2 regions of the Mesorhizobium sp. P2_A8 genome follow, and region 2 is predicted to be linked to the other one. Evidence: predicted binding sites of a transcription regulator. Region 2 holds the regulator's gene; the other holds the start of a gene.

Region 1 (6,498 bases), on a different contig from region 2:
CCTACGAACATCGCTGGCAGTTTGACACCATAATAAGGCAGAACGAAAAATAAAAAATAAACCTGAACCAACACTGGTGTCGATCGTATCCCATCGATCAAAAATTGCGTTAGCAGGCGCGCTAGACGGTGAGAACGTCGTAGCATCTCCCATATGAAACCCAAAGAGGTCGCGCAGATAAAACTCAAAACGGCGACCGTGATTGTGATCCCAATGCCCTGTAGAATTCGAGGCACAATCTGCAACGCGAAATGAACATCAAAATTCATGTGACGCTCCCCGCCCTTTGGCAAACGTTTGTTCCAGATATCGCCCGAGAATAGTTACGGGATAACATATTAGCAAATAAGCCAGCAAGAGACCGCCGTAAATCCCAACTGGGTCATATGTAAGTGCAAACAACTTTCCTGCTCTGTCGGTCATATCTGAGAGAGTTAACAGAGAAACCAGAGATGTCCCTTTAATAAGTTGGATCGCCTCATTTATAAATGTTGGGATCATCGCCACAATTGCCTGAGGCAACTCAATCATACGAAGCACGTCGAAGCGGCTCAGCCCTAGAGCCAATCCAGCCTCACCTTGCCCACGATCAAGAGCTTGCAACGCCGCACGAACCGATTGGCTGCCATACGCGCCGGCGTTGAGACCAAGCACTAAGGCCCCAACAGCAAACCCAGACAAATAGATATCGAACGCAGGAAGGGAATAGTAAAACGCGTAGAGGAGAACGATGACCGGCGAACTCCGCCAGAATTCGATGATGGCGGTAACGATTCGCCGGTAGGTACCGGTTGAGAAATGCTGCAGGACACCCGCAACGAGAGCGAATGGGATTGCGTACATGAGCGCGAGAATGGTAACGCTCAGAGTAACTCCAAATCCGCTGTATATTCCCCGCATGATGTCAAGGAAGCTCATTCACTTCGCTCCTTTACCAGCTTTCAGGGCACGAGCTCTGGTCGTCGAACCTAGCGGCCACGCCGCGAGCCGATGCCGTTGTTTTGCTGAATTCCGACCTCCTCATTCCGACCTCCCCATCAGTTGACAATCAAAGGTACTTATACTAGGTATATCCAGTGAGTCAATGGCCGACGTAAGGTCAGCCGCTGCCAAGAGCCGGGACGGATCAGACGGTATTAGTTTCGGGCGGCCCCCAATAAGGAGAAGGCTTTGAACAATTTACGGCTGCGCGGGGCGTCGTCCCTACATGAGTCGGTGCGCCAAGAGCTTCTCAAGCGCATCAAAGATGGCACTTACCCGTCAGGCGATCCGATCCCCTCCACGGCGACGCTTAGTGAACAATTCGGCGTCAGTCCGATTACTATCAAGCGGGCGTTACGCGATTTGCAAACTGCAGGAGCACTGATCGCAATCGCAGGCAAAGGCACGTTCGTTAAGGAACAAAGACGATTCCTGCGCGAACTCGATGTCTGGTTGTCCTCGATGGACAACGCTCGCGTCCTTGGTTTCACGCCAAGCATGCGGCTGCTGTCCATCACCAGGGAAAGAATATCAGATCCGACAATGAGTGTGTTTAGCCCGCCCGACGCAGCCATGCTTTGCGTGCGGAAGATGATCCTGGCCGACAATCTACCTATTATGTATGATGCCACTTATCTATCGTCGGACATTGACGACGCCATCGTCGAGGAGTTCGGCGAGCGTTTCGTAACTGACGCGCTAGAGCGACATGCGATCGGAATCGTGAACACTCGTATTATTATCGATGCAGCGCCAGCTGCCGGAAAAATCGAAGACATATTCGAGATCCCAAACGGTTATCCGACCCTACGTCGGCTGTACAAAGTCACGACAACTGATCCAGGCATCACTATCTTCGGCGTGGTCGAATCTCCCTTCGACCGGCTTGCATGCTCTATAACAATTCCTTCAGACCCGAGGTCGGAACGCCGCGCAACGAACAAGAAGTGACAGCTCTCTCTGAGGCCAACTGCCAAACGTGCACAATCGCGCTGCCAATAATCGTCGACCTGGACCTCTCCGGCCTTCGCGTTTGGTTCCTATCGCTCGTCCGCCGGCCGGTTGAACCATTCTGACGACACGCGGCCGATGCGCTGGCCGCGGCTGACGTCGACCTTGTAACCGGCACGCTCGTTGCGCTTTGGCGTGTGAATTTCCATCTGGGTCATGGGTGTCGCTCCTCGGCGGGCGCCGGAAGACTCTCTCCCGGACCTTTACCCGCCACCGCAACCCGCCCGCCCTCTTCCTCTCCCGGCACCCGCGCGCCACTAGAAGCCGCCCCACTGTCGGCGCAAACAGCCTGCCGGGTGCATTTTCCGCCTGCCCCCACGCGGCCGGCTACGGTGTCACGACCCGCAACTTGGCTGCTTCATAGTCGAACGAAACGCGGTTCCGCCCGAGTTGTTTCGCTTCAAAAAGGCAGCGTCCGGCAGTGCGCAGGACATCCTGAGTGTCTGCATCGCGAGCGACCTCTGCGCCTCCGATACTGACAGTCACCTTCACGCCGTCTTGTTGCCCTTTGACCCGAGGAAGGCCTTCAATAAGTCGACGGATGTTCTCCGCAATCGTACCTGCCTGCTCCTTGCGCACGCCGCGTAACAAGACGCCGAACTCTTTCCCGCCAAGCCGTCCAACCGAGTCCCCTGGGCGCGTCGCATAGACGAGCGCCTTTGCAATCCGAACCAGAACCTCGTCGCCCTTGGAGTGTCCATGCCTCGTTGATGGAAGAGAAGTGATCCGGATCGATCAGAAGAAGTGTGTCACATTCTTCTTCGTCGCGGCTTCTGTCCATCCTGGCCATGAACCCACCGCGACTAAGGAGTCCCGTCATTGGATCATGGCTGGTTACGAAGCTGAGCCGGTCATGCGCCTCTGTCAGGGCTGCATGGGACTTCTCCAACTTGCCACAACTATCCTGGATCATTTCCGACTGGGTGAAGATGTAGGCACTGACCGGCATTCCGATCAGAATGGGAATGAAGGTACATTCCACCCAACTCAGCCAGTCGATCGGCATCTGCAGGGCAAGTCTTGCCGTAAACGACAGGCCAAAGGTCGCGACGATCGCAATGATCGTCACGACCAGTGATTTACCTACAATACGCTTGGTGCGCGGCGTCATATCGTTTCCTTAGACATGCGCGCTGAACAGGCCGTCACCACGTCGATTAAAATTATCTCGAAGAGCAAGGTAGCGGACAAGCCATCGAGCAAACATGACCGACAGAGGGGTGAATTTTAGCGACGGTTAAAATTCGAGTTTTTCGAATCGGCCGGGGTTAGTTTTCAGATGCTACCCCGCGCTGCATGGACGGTGACGACTGAATATGCGTGGGCTAGGTTGGATTAAAAGCATACGGCTGGCTGAAGCTCAGCAGATGCGAGATCGCATTGCGTTGCTTGAGTGCGAACTGATCAATGCGGCCGCTTCCAAAGGCAAGTCCAATTTGCTTAATTTTGGACACGAGCTTCGTTCGCAGAAGGCTCGGTTGGAACGCCTCGAACACTGCATCGCCTGGATGCCGAAACGGCTCTGATGTCGCGCTACCGCAATCACGAAACGCTTTGCAAGTGACCCGCAGATTTGGTTATCCCCGGGGCCCCTCTGTCGTATGCTTCCGCGCGCCGATTGCAAATCTTATGCCCTTTGCACGTCCCCTCTTCCGTCTTGACTAGCACCAGCCTGTGGCCTATCTCACCGCCACGTTAGCACTCTCCTCTGCCGAGTGCTAACCGCTCTCCGGCAACGGAGAACCGCTCAACCTCCGTACCAGGGATATCCAAAAAATGGCAAAGTCGAAGTTCCGCCCGCTTCATGACCGCGTGGTCGTTCGCCGGGTCGAATCCGAATCCAAGACCGCCGGCGGGATCATCATCCCGGATACGGCGAAGGAAAAGCCGCAGGAAGGCGAGATCATCGCCGTTGGTTCCGGCGCCCGCGACGAAGCCGGCAAGCTGGTCCCGCTGGACGTCAAGGCTGGCGACCGCATCCTGTTCGGCAAGTGGTCGGGCACCGAAGTCAAGCTCAATGGCGAAGACCTTCTGATCATGAAGGAATCCGACATCATGGGCATCATCGGCTGATCATCGGCCTCACCGTCAACTGAATTTCGGGCTTGATCCCAAGCCCCTGCCAGGAGCTAAAACATGGCTGCCAAAGACGTAAAATTCTCCCGCGACGCCCGCGAGCGCATGCTGCGCGGCGTCAACATCCTCGCCGACGCGGTGAAGGTCACGCTCGGCCCCAAGGGCCGCAACGTCGTCATCGACAAGTCGTTCGGCGCCCCGCGCATCACCAAGGACGGCGTCACCGTCGCCAAGGAAATCGAGCTTGAAGATAAGTTCGAAAACATGGGCGCGCAGATGGTCCGCGAAGTTGCTTCGAAGACCAACGACATCGCCGGCGACGGCACCACGACCGCGACCGTTCTGGCGCAGTCGATCGTCCAGGAAGGCCACAAGGCGGTTGCCGCCGGCATGAACCCGATGGACCTGAAGCGCGGCATCGATCTCGCGGTTGCCGACGTCGTCGCGACGCTGATCAAGAACGCCAAGAAGATCAAGACCTCGGAAGAGGTTGCCCAGGTCGGCACCATCGCCGGCAATGGCGACTCCTCGGTCGGCTCGATGATCGCGGAAGCGATGCAGAAGGTCGGCAATGAAGGCGTCATCACCGTCGAGGAAGCCAAGACCGCCGAGACCGAACTCGAAGTCGTCGAAGGCATGCAGTTCGACCGCGGCTACCTCAGCCCCTACTTCGTCACCAACGCCGACAAGATGGTTGCGGATCTGGAAGACGCCTACATTCTCCTCCACGAGAAGAAGCTCTCGAACCTGCAGGCCATGCTGCCGATCCTCGAGGCTGTCGTGCAGACCTCGAAGCCGCTGGTCATCATCTCGGAAGACGTCGAAGGCGAGGCTCTGGCCACGCTGGTCGTCAACAAGCTGCGTGGCGGCCTGAAGATCGCCGCCGTCAAGGCGCCGGGCTTCGGTGATCGCCGCAAGGCCATGCTGGAAGACATCGCCATCCTCACCGGTGGTCAGGTCATTTCGGAAGACCTCGGCATCAAGCTCGAGAACGTCGGCCTGAACATGCTCGGCCGCGCCAAGAAGGTGTCGATCTCCAAGGAGAACACCACCATCGTCGACGGCGCCGGCAAGAAGGCCGAGATCCAGGGCCGCGTTGCCCAGATCAAGCAGCAGATCGAGGAGACCACCTCGGACTACGACAAGGAGAAGCTGCAGGAACGTCTGGCCAAGTTGGCCGGCGGCGTTGCCGTGATCCGCGTCGGTGGTGCGACGGAAGTCGAAGTCAAGGAAAAGAAGGACCGCGTCGATGACGCCCTCAACGCGACCCGTGCGGCTGTCGAAGAAGGCATCGTTCCCGGCGGCGGCGTCGCTCTGCTGCGCGCTTCGCTGAACATCAAGGCTGTCGGCGCCAACTCCGACCAGACCGCCGGCATCAACATCGTGCGTCGCGCTCTGCAGGCTCCGGCCCGCCAGATCGCGGCCAACGCCGGTGCGGAAGCTTCGATCGTTGCCGGCAAGATCCTCGACAACAAGGGCGCGACCTACGGCTACAACGCCCAGACCGGCGAATATGGCGACATGATCGCCATGGGTATCGTCGATCCGGTCAAGGTCGTTCGCACGGCTCTCCAGGACGCGGCTTCGGTCGCCGGCCTGCTGGTCACCACCGAGGCCATGATCGCGGAGGCTCCCAAGAAGGAGTCGGCTGGCGGCGGCATGCCTGGCGGCATGGGCGGCGGCGGCATGGGCGGCATGGGTTTTTAAGGTCCACGCATCTCAACATTCCCGAAGGGCGGCAGCAATGCCGCCCTTTTCTTGGGCGGATCCGGACCGAGTTCCCAGCATAACCGTAACACCACGACCCGATGGCTAAACGCTGGCGACGGGGCTTTAGTCGTGATTGAGGTAAGGCAGCTACATCGCCAAGGAATCGACCGCTTACAGGGTTGATTCGAGATGAGCGGGACCCAACAATTTCCGGACCGGATTTGCAAATCGCTTGAGACCGGGGCAGTTGGTGGCAGAATAATGGGCTGAGAGGGCGGCTCTATGCCACTCTCAGGATATTTGACTAACCGGCACCTCACGAAACCTTCATGAACGACGGCTAATATGCTCCCTTGGGGAGCCTTATCGTTGGTGGACGAAGACAATCCGCGCCGTGACGCCTACCGCCTTGAGCGTGTCGTAGATGATCACGCCATAGCAATAGCAATCTTCTATTCGGCGGGAGAGGCAAGCATCGTTATGAGCCATTTGGGCAATGGTTACCGTGTGATGCTTGGCGACAGGCAGGTCTGGCCTGATGAGGCCCATTTAGCGGTTCGAATTCAATTTTGACCGGATTGCGTTGATAGCTTTCACGATAGCGTCCGCAGTTTGCCTATCGAGCGCAAGATCCAAGCGGCCTTCCGTCGTCTGGATTGAGAGGATGCCTAGAACGCCCTTCTTCTCATCGGTGACCGTCCGGACATGAATTTCGTTCGG
Region 2 (6,498 bases):
TCGCCCTGCAGCACCGATAGTCGCGCGCTCGACAGAGCGCGTCCGGAAAACGCCTCGTAGCGCGAGAGGTCGATGCCTTCGGCCAGCCGCAGGCCCATCAGCAGGAATTCGTCGGCCTCTTCCGAGCGCGTCAGGATCTCGCCGCCGGTGACGCCATGGCCCTTGGCCTCGACCAGATTGGCCCAGGTTTCCGGCATCCGTTCGGCGATCGTGACCGTGCGGCGCCCGTTTTCGACGAAGCGGCCATGCGCGCCCGGCCCGACGCCGACATATTCACCATAGCGCCAGTAGGTCAGATTGTGCCGGCTCTCGGCGCCCGGCCGGGCGTGGTTGGAAATCTCGTAGGCCGGTAGTCCGTGCGCCGATGTGATCTCCTGTGTCAGCGCATAGAGGTCGGCGGCGGCGTCGTTGTCGGGAATGATGAATTTCTTCGCCGCATGCAGGGCGTGGAAGGGCGTCCCCTCCTCGATGGTCAGCTGGTAGAGCGACAGATGATCGGCGGCATGGCTGATCGCCTGTTCGAGCTCGGCCTGCCAGGCGTCGGGCGTCTGGCCGGGCCGGGCATAGATCAGGTCGAAGGACAGGCGCGGAAAGATTTCTCGCGCCAGACCGATCGCATGAAGCGCTTCTTCGACATTGTGCAGCCGGCCGAGGAAACGCAAATCCCCATCGTTCAGTGCCTGCACGCCGAGCGACACGCGATTGACCCCTGCAGCCCGGTAGCCGCGAAAACGTTCGGCCTCGACTGAGGACGGATTGGCCTCCAGCGTCACCTCGATGCCATCAGGCACCGTCCAGTTCTTCGCCACGGCGTCCAAAACCCTGGCCACGGTTTCCGGCTTCATCAGCGACGGTGTGCCGCCGCCGAGAAAAATGCTGGTCACCTCACGCGGCCCGGTACGCTCGCGCATTGTCGCAAGCTCGGCCTCGAAAGCGGCGGCGAAGCGGTCCTGGTCGACCGGCTGGTGGCGGACGTGGCTGTTGAAGTCGCAATAGGGGCATTTGGCCGCGCAGAACGGCCAATGGACGTAGACGCCAAAGCCGGGCGCCCGGTCAAGCAGCATGCTCATACCGAGCCCGATCTGGCCAGATCCAATCGCGCCTGGGCGAATTTCTGGAATGCGCGGGCGCGGTGCGACAGCGCGGTCGGCTGGCCGGGTTTCCAGCCGTGCTTTTCCTCGGCGCTCATCTCGCCAAAGGTCTTGTCGAAGCCGTTGGGCAAAAACACCGGGTCGTAGCCGAAGCCGAGTTCGCCGCGCGGCGGCCAGACCAGCGTGCCTTCGGCCTCGCCGCGATAATATTCGGCGTCACCGTCGGGAAAGGCCAGGCAGATCACGGCGACAAAGCGCCCCGTGCGCTGTTCCGGCAAGGCGGCGCCGACTTCCTGCAGTGCCACTTCGGTGCGCTGCATGGCCATGCCGAAATCACGCGAACCGTCCGGGGTTTCGGCCCAGTTGGCGGTGTAGACGCCGGGCGCGCCGTCGAGCGCGTCGACGCACAGGCCGGAATCATCCGACAGCGCCGGCAGGCCGGTCGCCTGGGCAGCGGCGAGCGCCTTGATGTAGGCGTTCTCCTCGAAGGTGGTGCCGGTCTCGTCCGGTTCCGGCAGGCCATAGTCCTTGGCCGACTTCGCTTCGAAGCCGAACGGCCCCATCAGATCGGCGAATTCGCGCAGCTTGCCGGCATTGTGGCTGGCGACGACGATCTTTTTTCCGTCAAGCGAGTGAATGGTTGGCGAATGCATCATATGCCCCAGATTCGTGGCTCGGCGAATTCGATCGAATTGCCCGAGGGGTCGCGTATATAGATCGAACGGCCGCCCTGCGGCCATTCAAATTCGCTTTCGATGGCGATCTTCTTTGCTTCAAGATGCGCTTTCCACTCCGCGATCTCGTCGGCGCTGGCCGCAAAGCACAGATGACCCTCGCCGACCGCGCCATGCGGCGGCACTTTCAGTCTCGCGTCGGCTGCGGGCGGCACTTTCGTCGCCTCGGCGTTGAAGATGAGCAGCACGCCAGGCCCGCAGCGGAAAAAAAGATGCCTACCGTCGACCTTGCCGAGGAGGGGAAGTCCAAGCACGTCGGCGTAGAAGCTTTCGGCGGCTTGCAAGTCTGTAACGTAGAGAGCGGATTCCAGGATTGCGGGAGGCGTCACGAAGCGCTCCCCTTTGGCCTGCCGGCTTGCCTGGCCCGAGCCACCGGTCTCGGCCCGTCCTTCGGACCCCCCTCAAATGGGGAGATCGGCAGCTTCAGCGCCTCCGCACAAATCGCGCCGCCGACAGTTGGCGAAAGCCGATCTCCCCCCTGGAGGCGGAGATGGCCGGCAGGCCAAAGGGGGGCGCTCAAGCTCGGCATAAAAAACTAAGCCACCGCCATCTGCTGCAGGCTGACCAGGCGCTGGATGCCCTTCTTGGCCAGACCCATCAGGGCTGCGAACTGTTCTTCGGAGAAAGGCTCGCCCTCGGCGGTGCCCTGGATCTCGACGATGCCGCCCTTGCCGGTCATGACGAAATTGGCGTCGGTGCCGGCAGAGGAATCCTCGAGATAATCGAGGTCGATAACCGGCTGGCCGTCATGGATGCCGCAGGAGATCGCCGCGACATGATCCTTCAGCACCTTGGCGACGCTGGCCATCTGGCGGGCTTCCATCCAGCGCAGGCAATCATACAGCGCCACCCAGCCGCCGGTGATCGACGCGGTGCGGGTGCCGCCATCGGCCTGGATAACGTCACAGTCGACGGTGATCTGCTGTTCGCCCAGCGCCTGCAGGTCGACTACGGCGCGCAAGGAGCGGCCGATCAGCCGCTGGATTTCCAGCGTGCGGCCACCCTGCTTGCCGGCGGAGGCTTCGCGGCGCATGCGCTCGCCGGTCGAGCGCGGCAGCATGCCGTATTCCGCCGTGACCCAGCCTTTGCCGGAATTGCGCATCCAGCCCGGCACCTTCTCCTCGAGGCTGGCCGTGCACAGGACATGCGTGTCGCCGAACTTCACCAGGCATGAGCCTTCGGCGTGCTTGGAGACGCCGCGCTCGAAGGAGATGGCGCGCATTTCATCGAATTGGCGTTTGGAGGGGCGCATTCAGGCTCTTTCCCGTCATTTTTCGGATTCTTGGCCGGCTTGTAACCACATGGGGCGCGTGGCGCAAAGGAAAATGGCCGGATGATCTGACTCAGACAGCGGGTGATCTGACTCAGACACCGGTTGCGCGGGCCGTGGTGAAGTCTATATCCTTGGGCCGGAGGTTTTTGGCCGAATGACCAAGGCAGTCGCCGAACCCAGTCTGCTGTCGCCCGCGCTTCAGTCGCTCGACATGCGTTCGCGCGACATCTTCCGGCGCATCGTCGATTCCTACCTGAAGGACGGCGAACCGGTCGGCTCGCGCAGCCTGTCGCGCATCCTGCCGTCCTCACTATCGCCCGCCACCATCCGCAATGTGATGAGCGACCTCGAGCATCTCGGCCTGATCTATGCGCCGCACATCTCGGCCGGCCGGTTGCCGACGCAGGCCGGCCTGCGCTTCTTCGTCGATGCCTTCATGGAACTCGGCGACCTTTCCGACGAGGAGCGGCGCACCATCGAGGCGCAGGTCCGGGCGTCCGGCTCAGGCGCGACACTGGAGCATATGCTGACCGAGGCCAGCCAGATGCTGTCGGGCATGTCGCGCGGCGCCGGCCTGGTGCTGGCCGCCAAGAACGAGGTGGCGCTGAAGCATATCGAATTCATCCAGCTCGAGCCGACCAAGGCGCTGGCGGTGCTGGTGTCGCAGAATGGCGACGTCGAAAACCGCGTCGTCGAGTTGCCGGCCGGCATCACCGTTTCGCAATTGCACGAAGCCTCGAACTTCCTCAACGCCCATATTCGCGGCCGCACGCTGGCCGAGGCGCGGATCGAGATTGCCCGCATCAAGGAAGAGACCAGGGCCGCGCTCGACACGCTGTCGCAGGACCTGGTCGAAAAAGGGCTGGCGGTGTGGGCGGGCGCCGACAGCGGCCTGCCGGCGCGGCTCATCGTGCGCGGCCGCGCCAATCTGCTCGAAAACGTTACCGCCCAGGCCGACATCGAATTGTTGCGCCACCTGTTCGAGGACATGGAGACGCAGGACGGGTTGATCCAGCTGCTCGACCTGGCCGAACAGGGATCGGGCGTGCGCATCTTCATCGGTTCGGAAAACAAGCTGTTTTCGCTGTCGGGCTCGTCGCTGGTGGTCGCGCCCTATCGCGACAAGGATGCCCGCGTCGTCGGTGCGCTCGGCGTCATCGGCCCGACCCGGCTCAACTATGCCCGTATCGTGCCGATGGTCGACTATACGGCGCAGCTGATTTCCCGCATGCTGCGTTGAGCTGGGTAACCGAGGAGACGACGATGGCGCTCGAAGAATTCAAGGCCCGGATCAGCCTGTTGCTGGAAGAGATGATCAACCAGCCGGAAGACCAGCACGAAATCCACGAGCAGTTGCGCGAAAAACTGCGGGAAATGCGCGCCATGGGCCTGCCGCTGCCGGCCGATCTCGTCGAACTGGAAAAACGCCTCGACGACGATTTTTACGCCGCCGGCAACTGAGGCTGGCAACCTCCGTTTCACTTGAACTCATCGTGTGCCACGGAACGATCGACGAAACTGCCCGTTTGTTCTCTTCGCAACCGGTCTCTGTGGCCGGAATTGGAGAACAGAATGATCCGATCGGCCGGGCTGGCTATTCCCGCGGCACTGTTTCTCACCGCCATAACATTCGCCCAGCAGGCGGAGCAGCCGGTGCTGAGAGGCGCGGCCGCCTTCGGCGACTGGCGCGCCGACAGGCCGGGGGTGCGCCGCCTGATCAGGCCGGAGGACCTGCCAAGGCCTTACGTCAGCAAATCCACCTCGAACAGCGCCGGCCTGGTCGAAAGGCCAGCTGACGCGAAGCCGAAGCTGCCGCCGGGCTTTTCGGCCGAGCTGATCGCGTCGGGTATCAACAATCCGCGCGTCGTGCGCATCGCGCCGAACGGCGATCTCTTCGTCGCCGACAGCCAAGCCAACCAGATCCGCGTCTATCGTCTCGCCGAGGGCAGCGCGAAGCTGGCGAAGGACGGCATCTTTGCTGGCGATCTCAACCAGCCCTACGGCATCGCCTTCTATCCGCCGGGCAATGATCCGCAATGGGTCTACGTCGCCAACAGCGACGGCATCGTGCGCTTTGCCTACCGCGATGGCGACCTGAAGGCCGCCGGTGATCCGGAAACCATCGTCGATAGCATCCCTGCCAGTCATCATTGGACCCGCGACATCGTTTTCTCGCCGGACGGCAAGACGCTTTACCTGTCGGTCGGCTCGGGTTCGAATGTCGCGCAGGACATGACAAGGGAGCCGGATGGCGGCCTCGACGCCTGGGCGAAGTCGAAGCCGCTGGGTGCCGCCTGGGGGTCTGAAGACGGCCGCGCCGATGTGCTGGCCTTCGACCCCGACGGCAAGAATGGCCGCATCGTCGCCACCGGCCTGCGCAACTGTTCGGGCATGACCGTTCAGCCGGCGACCGGCGCGCTGTGGTGCGTCGTCAACGAGCGCGATGCGCTCGGCGACAATGTGCCGACCGAATATGCGACCGCGGTCAAGGACGGCGCCTTCTATGGCTGGCCCTGGTATTATATCGGCAACAACGAGGATCCGCGCCACAAGGGCGAACGCCCCGACCTTGCCGGCAAGGCGACCATTCCCGATGTGCTGATGCAGGCGCATTCGGCGCCGCTCAACATCGCCTTCTACGACGGAAAAAACTTGCCCGCCGGTTCCGGCTTTCCGGCCGAATACAAAGGCGACGCCTTCGTCGCCTTGCACGGTTCATGGAACCGCGGCAACAGGACCGGCTACAAGGTGGTGAGGTTGCTGTTCAAGGACGGCAAGCCGACCGGCGAGTATGAGGATTTCATCACCGGTTTCGTCGTCTCCAACGGCGAGGTGTGGGGACGGCCTGTCGGCGTGGCGGTGGCCGGGGATGGCGCGCTGATCGTGACCGAAGATGGCAACGGCACAATCTGGCGCGTCACCTATGGCGGCCGCTCCTGATGCGCCTGGGCGCATGTCGGCTTGGTGCAATCGAATCCGGCTCCAGGGAATTCACGCCTGGTTGACCTTGTGTCATAAGGCGCCGTCATAATGCATGTCGCGCAAAAGTACGCAGCGGTTTTGGGACAACGAGATGCATAAAGACCAAGACTTTTGACGCGCAAGGCCGCAACCATGACCCTTACCGGCTTCCTCGCCTACAGTGCCGCTCTCGGCATCGCCGCCGCCATTCCCGGCCCCGGCGTCACCGCGCTCGTCGCGCGTGCGCTCGGCTCCGGATTCCGCTCGTCGCTGGCGATGTCCTTTGGCCTGATGCTTGGCGACCTCACCTATCTGACCGCCGTGGTGCTGGGCCTTGCCTTCGTCGCGCAGACCTTCGGCATGGTTTTCCTGGCCATCAAATGGCTCGGTGTCGCCTACCTCGCCTTCCTTGGCTGGCGCTTCTGGACCAGCGGCATCA

The links. Region 2 encodes HrcA, which represses chaperone genes, less so after heat shock. Its sites were predicted from a motif close to GTTAGCACTCNCNNNNNGNGAGTGCTAAC; they were not measured.
Region 1: groES (co-chaperone GroES) is a predicted target of HrcA. The motif match lies at 3,687-3,715, and genes of this name have one in related genera.

The regions. Positions count from the first base shown of each region.
Region 1 covers NZ_JBFUDB010000013.1:111,157-117,654, forward strand. Annotated here, with positions in the region: gene AC1D10_RS32550 (amino acid ABC transporter permease) at 1-269, opposite strand, end outside; gene AC1D10_RS32555 (amino acid ABC transporter permease) at 259-918, opposite strand; gene AC1D10_RS32560 (GntR family transcriptional regulator) at 1,171-1,932, shown strand; gene AC1D10_RS32565 (hypothetical protein) at 2,022-2,150, opposite strand; gene AC1D10_RS32570 (GGDEF domain-containing protein) at 2,320-2,724, opposite strand; gene groES (co-chaperone GroES) at 3,769-4,065, shown strand; gene groL (chaperonin GroEL) at 4,129-5,775, shown strand; gene AC1D10_RS32585 (hypothetical protein) at 6,148-6,351, shown strand.
Region 2 covers NZ_JBFUDB010000001.1:425,316-431,813, forward strand. Annotated here, with positions in the region: gene hemW (radical SAM family heme chaperone HemW) at 1-1,070, opposite strand, end outside; gene rdgB (RdgB/HAM1 family non-canonical purine NTP pyrophosphatase) at 1,067-1,729, opposite strand; gene AC1D10_RS02065 (VOC family protein) at 1,744-2,154, opposite strand; gene rph (ribonuclease PH) at 2,361-3,077, opposite strand; gene hrcA (heat-inducible transcriptional repressor HrcA) at 3,253-4,338, shown strand; gene AC1D10_RS02080 (hypothetical protein) at 4,362-4,559, shown strand; gene AC1D10_RS02085 (PQQ-dependent sugar dehydrogenase) at 4,671-6,038, shown strand; gene AC1D10_RS02090 (LysE family translocator) at 6,213-6,498, shown strand, end outside.